Regions from separate parts of the Micromonospora sp. NPDC049175 genome, predicted to be linked through region 1. Evidence: riboswitches for the same ligand, from Rfam matches in the RefSeq annotation. Region 1 holds a riboswitch; each other region holds the start of a gene.
The links. Region 1 has a riboswitch for cyclic di-AMP ahead of ACGFH8_RS06150 (coiled-coil domain-containing protein). Riboswitches for the same ligand answer to the same signal wherever they lie in the genome.
Positions count from the first base shown of each region.

Region 2: it holds a riboswitch for cyclic di-AMP, as region 1 does, so the genes downstream of both, ACGFH8_RS15360 (C39 family peptidase) here and ACGFH8_RS06150 (coiled-coil domain-containing protein) in region 1, are expected to answer to the same signal.
Region 3: it holds a riboswitch for cyclic di-AMP, as region 1 does, so the genes downstream of both, ACGFH8_RS08265 (NlpC/P60 family protein) here and ACGFH8_RS06150 (coiled-coil domain-containing protein) in region 1, are expected to answer to the same signal.
Region 4: it holds a riboswitch for cyclic di-AMP, as region 1 does, so the genes downstream of both, ACGFH8_RS10630 (coiled-coil domain-containing protein) here and ACGFH8_RS06150 (coiled-coil domain-containing protein) in region 1, are expected to answer to the same signal.

Region 1 is NZ_JBICSY010000001.1:1,427,841-1,430,001, forward strand. Features, by position in the region: gene ACGFH8_RS06145 (cation diffusion facilitator family transporter) at 1-533, shown strand, start outside; cyclic di-AMP (ydaO/yuaA leader) riboswitch at 645-776, shown strand; gene ACGFH8_RS06150 (coiled-coil domain-containing protein) at 782-1,849, shown strand.
Region 2 is NZ_JBICSY010000003.1:319,382-321,542, forward strand. Features, by position in the region: gene ACGFH8_RS15355 (hypothetical protein) at 1-373, shown strand, start outside; cyclic di-AMP (ydaO/yuaA leader) riboswitch at 658-799, shown strand; gene ACGFH8_RS15360 (C39 family peptidase) at 1,031-1,879, shown strand; gene ACGFH8_RS15365 (alpha/beta fold hydrolase) at 2,013-2,161, shown strand, end outside.
Region 3 is NZ_JBICSY010000002.1:306,186-308,346, reverse strand. Features, by position in the region: gene ACGFH8_RS08265 (NlpC/P60 family protein) at 1-891, opposite strand, end outside; cyclic di-AMP (ydaO/yuaA leader) riboswitch at 959-1,094, opposite strand; gene ACGFH8_RS08260 (N-acetylmuramoyl-L-alanine amidase) at 1,330-2,161, shown strand, end outside.
Region 4 is NZ_JBICSY010000002.1:792,152-794,312, reverse strand. Features, by position in the region: gene ACGFH8_RS10635 (YibE/F family protein) at 1-985, shown strand, start outside; cyclic di-AMP (ydaO/yuaA leader) riboswitch at 1,152-1,282, shown strand; gene ACGFH8_RS10630 (coiled-coil domain-containing protein) at 1,287-2,161, shown strand, end outside.

The DNA of each region.
Region 1 (2,161 bases):
CGGTGGCCGTGCTCGGCCTGCTCGCGAACGTCGCCGCCTTCGCCCTGCTCCGCGCCGGAGCCCGGGAGAGCATCAACCTGCAGGGGGCCTACCTGGAGGTGCTCGGCGACCTGCTCGGCTCACTCGGCGTGATCGGCGCGGCGCTGCTCATCACCGTCACCGACTGGTGGTGGGCCGACCCACTCGTCGCGGTCGCCATTGGCGCGTTCATCCTGCCGCGCACCTGGCGGCTGGCCCGCGCCGCCGTCCGGATCCTGGTGCAGGCCGCCCCGGAACACCTCCAGGTGACCGCCGTGCACGACCGGTTGGCCGCGGTCCCCGGGGTGGTCGAGGTGCACGACCTGCACGTCTGGACGCTCACCTCGGGCATGGAGGTGGCCTCGGCGCACCTGACCATGGCACCCGGCGCCGAGGTCGGCACGGTGCTCACCGCGGCGCGTACCGCCCTGCACGACGACTTCCGGATCGAGCACGCGACGTTGCAGATCGAGCCCGGCGCCGCCCCCGGCGCCTGCGGCTCGATCGAGTGGTGACAGCTTTCTCGTGACGACGCACGCACCGTCTGTCACATCGGCTGCAGCAGCCCCACCGGCACCGGTAGGCTCGGTCCCGGCCTCCACCAGGCGGCGCCCTCCAGGCGCCGGTGGCGGTCGCCGCCTAATCGCCCAACCGGGCGAACCGGGGAACCACGTTCCTGGGGTGCATCCGCGTCAGCGGTAGGGATCTTCCGTCCCGAACCCGTCAGCTAACCCGGTCGGCGGCTGACGGAAGGACATGCGCAGTGGCACCAGCACGACCACCCGCCGCCCGACTGGCGGCCCTGATCGTCGCGATGATCGCCCTCGGCGTCGCGCTCCCGGCCGGCACCGCCTCGGCCGCTCCCCCGACCGGCCTGCGGGCCGCCGCCGCACCCGACTCCGACGAGGAGGGCGGCACCCCCTCGCTACGCGCCCAACTCGAGGCCGCCAGCAAGGGCTACCTGGACGCGAAACGCGCTCTGGACACCTCAGTCAAGCGGCAGCAGCAGCTCGCCACCCAGCTGAAGGAGATCGAGGTCGAGCTTGCCCAGCGCGACGGCAAGGTCGGCCAGATCGCCGGCGTGGCATACCGCACCGGGCGGCTCGGCGTGGTGTCGGCGCTGCTCAACAGCAGCAGCCCGGAGGGCTTCATGGACCGGGCCGCCGCGCTGGACGCGGTGGCCGCCAACGAGGACCGGGTGCTGCGCGACCTGCTCGCCACCAAGGACCAGGCCAGTCGCACCCGGGCCGCCCTGAACGGCGAGATCGTCGAACAACGCAAGCAGGTCACGGTGATGGCCAAGCGCAAGGACCAGGCCGAACGAGCCCTGACCGTGGCCAACACCCCCAAGCCGAAGACCACCGCCGACACCGGCTCCAACCGGGGCACCTCCAGCGCCAACGCGAAGGCGGCGCCGCGCAACTCCGACGGCTCGTGGCCATCCGAGTCGTGCAGCGTCAACGACCCCACGCCCGCCAGCGGCTGCATCACCCCGCGCACCCTGCACGCGCTCAACCAGGCCAAGGCCGCGGGCTTCACCAGGTACGTCTCCTGTCACCGCCCCAGCGGCTCCGGTGAACACCCCAAGGGCCGGGCCTGCGACTTCGCCGCGCAGGCGAGCGGCTTCGGCGGCAACGCCACCGGCGGCGACAAGACGTACGGCAACAACCTGGCCGCGTACTTCATCCGCAACGCCGACCAGCTCGCCGTGCTGTACGTGATCTGGTACCGGCAGATCTGGCTGCCCAGCAGCGGGTGGAAGTCGTACAGCGGCGCGGGTGGCACCCCCTCCACCGACCACACCAACCACGTGCACCTGTCGGTCTACTGACCCACCCGACGGGTGGCCCGGCCCGAGCCGGGGTTGATCCACGCGCGATCGCCGACTCCGGGGTATCCGGACCACGGGTTACCCCGGAGCCGGCGATGTCGTGTTGACCGTGGCGTCGGGTGACGTCGTCGCCCGGGAGGGCTGTCGCCAGGCGGGCTGCCACCGGGCGGGCTGCCACCAGGCGGGCTGCCACCAGGCGGGCTGCCACCAGGCGGGCTGTCGCCAGGCGGGCTGTTGCCGGGCGGGCTACGTCGCCGGGCGGGCGGTTGCCGGGCGGCCTGTCGCAGGCGGGCTACGTTGCCGGGCGTACCG
Region 2 (2,161 bases), on a different contig from region 1:
CGCCCGGGAGCGCTACCTGCACCGTGCGGCGACGGCGGCGTACTGGCGGGGCGACCTGAGCATGGCGCAGCTCAGCGACGTGTTCGGGCGGCGGCACGGCTGGGATCCCCGGCGGCACCCGGTCGAGCAGGAAGCGCTGCTCAGCCGGGCGATCCGGGACGCGCGACGGGCCGACCACCAGGCCGCCGCCGACGCTGAGCGGGCCGCCTGGCGGGCCGCGGAACTGGCCGCCGAGTCGGCGCGCGTCCTTGCCCAGGAGGCGGCTTTGGCAGCGGCCCGGCTGCGGCCCAGCCGGGCACCGGCCCGCCGGCTGGTGCCCGGGGCTGCCCGCCCCGCCGTCGTGACACGCTGGCGTCCCGCCCGTGCGGGTTGAGCTCGATCCGTTATGTGAGCCCGCTCACCGCATTCCGAAATCGGGCGTCCGGCACGATCGGCTCGATTGTTCCCGGGATTGTGGCCGCACTTTTGGCGACCTGTCCGGTTGTCGCCCGTAGGCGTCACCGTAACCGCTTGTCCCATCGAGTCACGTCATCGGCCAGACGCGGAGAAATTGCTGCGCCGATCCGGGTTTACGCAGGTGAACCTGGCTTGGCAGGGTGTGAACGGGCCAGTAGTGTCGTCCCGTCCGGTGCGGTAACCGATCGCAAGAGGCGACGCCGCGCCGACCCGCTCAATCGTGATGAACGAACCGGGGACCCATCAGTAAGTCCGGGGTGAATCCGCGAGCCACGGCCCGCGGTAGGGCGATCTTCCCGCCCGAATCCGTCAGCTAACCCGGTAGGCGGTCTCGGAAGGAGTTCCATCCTCGTGCAGCATCTCTCCACCCCTCGGCTGTTCCCTCGCCTCCACGGCGTAGCGGTGCCCCCGCTCATCGGTCACGTGACGGTGAGCTGACCCCCGGGTCATCGCCCAACCGCCCGGCCACGCCGGGTGTTCCCCTGAGCGGTTCACCATCCGCGGACCATCGTCCGCGCGCTGGCCCCTGCCCGGATACCGGCCCGGCCCCGGTGTGCCGCTCTCCCCCCGATCCGTGGAGGACCCCGTGAAGCACACCATGCAGCGTCAGCTCCGCCGCATCGCCACCCAGCGCCCGTACCAGATCGCCGCCGCCTCCGCCGCGGCCCTCGTGATCGCCACCACCACCGGCACCCTGCTCGCCACCACCGACGACGCGCCGGCCGGCCAGCGCACCGCGACCACTGTCGCCGAGATGCGCAGCGACGTCGCCGCCTCCCGTGGCGAGGTGCGAGACGCCTCCCCGTCGGCCAGCGCCGCGCCGACGAGCGCCGCCCCGGCCACCAGCGCCGCCGCGCCCGCCGCCAAGGCGAGCAGCAACCCGGACCTGACCCGCAAGCCGGAGCGGCCGAAGCCGCCGGCGACAAAGGTGCTGGACTACGAGTACGAGGCGCAGAACACCTACTACAACTGCGGCCCGGCGGCCACCCGCAACGCGCTCAGCGCCACCGGGATCGACCGTACCCAGGAGGAACTCGGCGCCGAGCTGGGCACCACCGAGATGGGCACCAACTCGGCCGAGGACACCACGCGGGTGCTCAACGCCGAGGTGAAGGGCTCCCCGTACCGGACCCGGATGTTCGCCGGCGCGCCCAGCCCGGCCCAGATGGACCGCCTCCAGGCCGACGTCGTCAAGGCCATCACCGACGGCCGGGGCGTGGTCGCCAACGTCGTCGGGGACGCCACCGACACCGACGGCAGCTGGCACTCCTACGGCGGGGGGCACTACGTCGCCGTCGTGGGTTACAAGGACAACGGCCGCACGGTACGCATCGCCGACTCGGCGAACCCGTCCGACCCGTCGTACTGGATCACCACGATCGACCTGGCCAACTGGATCGCCAGCCGGGGCTACTCCGCCTGACCCAGGCACGCTGACCGCCACGGGCGCCGTCCCTCACGAGGGGCCGGCGCCCGTGGTGTCTCTCCCGCCGGTCCGGGGTACGCCCCCGTCGACGACTCTCGTCCGGGACCGTGAACCGTGGGAGACTGCGGCCGTGGTGGATGAATCGGGTGGTCACACCGGTCGACGGCCGGTCCTGCTGCTGTTGCACGGCATGGGGGCGACCGGTGACGTGTGGTTGCCGTGGGCGCCGCACCTGGAACGACACTGGCCCGGCCGGTGGCTGGCACCGGACCTCGCCGG
Region 3 (2,161 bases), on a different contig from region 1:
ACCGACGTACATCCCGACGTGGTGGATGTCGCTGTAGTAGAAGACCAGGTCGCCGGGGCGCAGGTCGGCCTTGCTGACGTTCTTGGTGGCGCGGCTCTGGGCTGCGGCGTTGTGCGGCAGTGACACCCCGGCCTTCGCCCAGGCGGCGAGCATGAGTCCGGAGCAGTCGTACGAGTTCGGACCCTCGGCACCCCAGACGTAGGGCTTGCCGATCTGCGCGCAGGCGAACTTGACCGCGGTGCCGGCGGCGCCACCGGGATAGCTGCCGGGGCAGGGCGCGGGGCGCAACGGACCGCCGCCACCGCTGCCGTACACCTTGAGGCGCAGCTTCTGCAGCTTGTCGATCTCCTCGTTGATCTGCTTCTTCTTCGCCGCCAACTGGGCCTCGGTACGGGTCAGCTGGGCCACCATCTCGTCGAGCGGCGCCTTCTGCCCGGCCAACTCGTCGCGCAGGTCGGCCACCTCGCGGACGTCCTGCTGCTGGTTGTGCGCGAAGCGGTCGAGCAGTTCGAGCTGACCGACCACCTCACTGGGTGACCGGCTGCCCAGCACCGCGTTGACGGTCAGCACGTTCTCACCCTTGTACGCGCGCACGGCCAGGGCACTGACCTTGTCCATCGCGGCGTCGACCTGGCGCTCCAGCGGGGCGATCCGGGCGGCCAGCGCCTGGGCCTGCTTGCGCTTGGCGGCGAGGTCGGTCCGGGTGGCGTTGTGCTGTTCGATGATCGGTTCGAGTTTGTTCCAGTCGGCGTCGATCTGGCGCTCGATCTCGGCGACGGACGGGTCGGCGTGGGCCGCCGTGGCGCTGCCGGTCAGGACGACGGCGACGCCGGCCAGTGCGGCGAGCGCGGTGGTGAAGCGGGACCAGCGTGGGCGCGGCGCAATCGACATCGGGCCGGCTGTTGCCGACCGCTCGGACGACGGCCGCGGGGCATGGAGTGCCACCGGGGTTCCGTACTCCTTCTTCCTGACCGCCTACCGGGTTAGCTGACGGGTTCGGGCGGGAAGTCGGCGCCCTACCGCAGTGGCTGCGGATTCACCCCGGGGGACATGGGTCCCCGGTTCGTTCGGAAACGACTCGGCGGTGTCGGTCCGTTACCGCCCGGGCTGGACGGAGCTGCTATCGGGCCGACGAATGACCAGAGTAGAGACGCTTGTTACCGCTCCGCAACCCGTGCGGCCGTGACACTCCGTACCGATCGGAGAGGATCACCGAACCGTACGTGAAGATTTATTTCCTGGCAGGTCGACACATGGAAAGGTATTGACGCGGACTCCCGGCCGGCGCGAGGGTGGCGTCATCCACACCCGCGAAATCTAGGGGGTTCGATGCGCCATCCAACCCTGCTGCCCGGCCGGCGTGCGCTGCTCGCCGTCGCCGTGCTCGCCGCCGCGACCGCGGTCGGAGCACCCGCCCACGCCGCCGCACCCACCGTCGACCGCCAGCAGCGGTACGCCGCCGCGGCCGCCGAGTACGGCGTACCGACCGACGTGCTGCTCGGCGTCTCCTACCTGGAGTCCCGCTGGGACAGCAACGCCGGCACACCCAGCACCAGCGGCGGCTACGGCCCCATGCACCTGACCGACGCCCGACACGTGACCGCTCTGCCCGTGCGTGGTCACCACGACACCGGCACCGAGGACCCGCGCGGCGACGACTCCCGTACCACGCTGGCACCTGTACCCCGGACGGCCCAGGACCCGGCGCCACCCGCCGCCGCGTCGCAGACCGTGGATGCCGCCGCCGCGCTGACCGGCGCGACTCCCGACGCGCTGCGCACCGACGCCGACGTCAACATCCGGGGCGGGGCCGCACTCCTGGCCTCGTACCAGCGGGAGTTGGGCGCCCCGGTCGGTGCCGGCACCGACCCGGCCACCTGGTACGGCGCGGTGGCCCGCTACACCGGCGCGGACAGCGCGGACGCCGCGGCGGCCTTCGCCGACGAGGTCTTCACCACCATCGGCGCCGGCGCGTCGCGGGTGACCGACGACGGCCAGCGGATCACGCTGCCGGCCCGCGCGATCCGCCCGCAGCGCTCCTGGCTGGACCGGCTGGGTCTGCGCCGGCTCGACCGCCCGGACGGCCTGGAATGCCCCCGCACCATCTCCTGCGAGTGGATCCCGGCGCCCTACGCGGCGTTCGGCGACGGTGACTACGGCA
Region 4 (2,161 bases), on a different contig from region 1:
GACCGATCCCACGCTCAGTAACTGGAACATCGCCGAGCACCAGCGCGGCACCCCACTTGTGTGGTTGGCGGTGGTCTTCGCCGCCGCGATCGTCGCGTTCGGCCGGTGGCGGGGGCTGGCCGCGCTCGCCGGGTTGGCGGCCAGCTTCGCCATCCTGCTCACCTTCGTGCTGCCGGGCATCGGCGCCGGCCGGTCACCTCTCCTGGTGGCGGTGGTCGGCGCCGCCCTGATCATGTTCGTGGTGCTCTATCTGACCCACGGCGTCACCGCGCAGACCTCGGTCGCGGTGCTCGGCACCCTGGGCAGCCTGGTGCTGACCGGCGCGCTCGCCACCATCGCCACCGGGGCAACGCACCTCACCGGCTTCGGCAGCGAGGACGCGACGACTCTGTCGATGTTCCAGGGTGACGTGGACCTGCACGGCCTGCTGCTCGCCGGGATCATCATCGGGTCGCTCGGGGTGCTCGACGACGTGACGGTCACCCAGGCGGCCACCGTCACCGAGCTGGCGAACGCCAATCCCGGGCTGACCCGCAGGCAGCTCTACCGTGCGGCGACACGTGTCGGCCGGGCGCACATCGCCTCCACCGTCAACACGATCGTGCTGGCGTACGCGGGCGCGTCGCTGCCCCTGCTGCTCCTGCTCACCGCCGACGCGCGGCCGATCGGGCAGCTTCTCACCAGCGAGTTCCTCGCGCAGGAGATCGTCCGCAGCGCGGTCGCGACACTCGGGCTGATCGCCGCCGTGCCGCTGACCACCGGACTGGCCGCGATCGTGACCGCGGCCGGGCGCGCCGACACCACGCCGCCCGTCGATGCCACCCGGCCGCGCCCCCGGGCGGACGACCGGGCGGAGGCGCTGGCCGCCCTCAACGCGCCGCGATCGCGGCAACCCGACGAGCCGGACCAGACGCGGACCCGGCCCCCATCCACCGCCACCGACGGGTGGCCGGAGACGAACAGGAGCACGGATACGGCATGGTGACACTCCTCAGCGTGACCAGATCGGGTCCCCCACCTGAGAACCGCGTCACTGGTTACCCACCGCTATGGCGAAATGACACTTTTGGTCGGCATCCAGGCGTAGCTCACCCAGTCGACTCTCGGGTAACCTCGCTGCCGGTTACCGATGAAGGCGCGAAGCGGCGCCTGCGGTGCCACCGCCCAATCGCCAACCGGCGAGCCGGGGACCCAGGTGTGTGGGGTGAATCCGCGTCAGCGGTAGGGGCCACTTCCGCCCCGAACCCGTCAGCTAACCCGGTCGGCGGTCGACGGAAGGGAACATTGTGACGGCACCCCTACGCCGCTGGATGACACCCGTGGTGGCCGTGATCGCCGCACTGACCGTGCTCGCCGGGCCCCTCCCGGCCCACGCCGCCCCGACGACCCCCACGCCGTCCGGGCACGAGGAGGACGGCGAGCCCCAGCTGCTCAACGACGTCATCGAGCAGGCCAACCGCGACTACTCCGCCGCCAAGTCCAGACTGGACAAGTCCAAGAAGCGGCAGCTCGAGTTGGCGCTTGAGGTGGACCGGGCCAAGGCCGACCTGGACGCGCTGGCGCCACAGGTCGGGGAGATCGCCGCCCAGTCGTACCGGACCGGTCGGATCGGCGCGCTCGCGATGCTGCTCGAAAGCGACGCTCCGGACACGTTCGTCCAACGTGCCGCGATGCTCGACGAGATCAACATGGTGAACGAGAACAAGCTCGCCGAGGTCAACACGGTGAAGTCCCGCGCCGAGCAGGCCAAGCTGCTCCTCGACACCGAGGTCCGCGAGCAGCAGAAGCAGACCGCCGTGATGGCCAAGCGGAAGACCGAGGCCGACAAGGCGCTCTCCCTGGTCGGCGGCAAGGGCTTCACCGGCGGCCTGGTGGACGCCACCTCGAAGGTCGCCAAGATCGGGCCGGGCCGCACCGCCGACGGTGACTGGAAGGCACAGTCCTGCAGCGAGAAGGACCCGACCACGTCCGGCTGCATCACGCCACGCACCCTGCACGCGTACAAGGAGGTCAAGGCGGCCGGCTTCAACCGGTTCGTCGGCTGCTACCGCTCCGGCGGGCCGTGGGAGCACCCGAAGGGCCGCGCCTGTGACTGGTCGCTGCAGAAGAGCGGCTTCGCCCCGTGGCACAACAACGACACCCGGATGTACGGCAACAACGT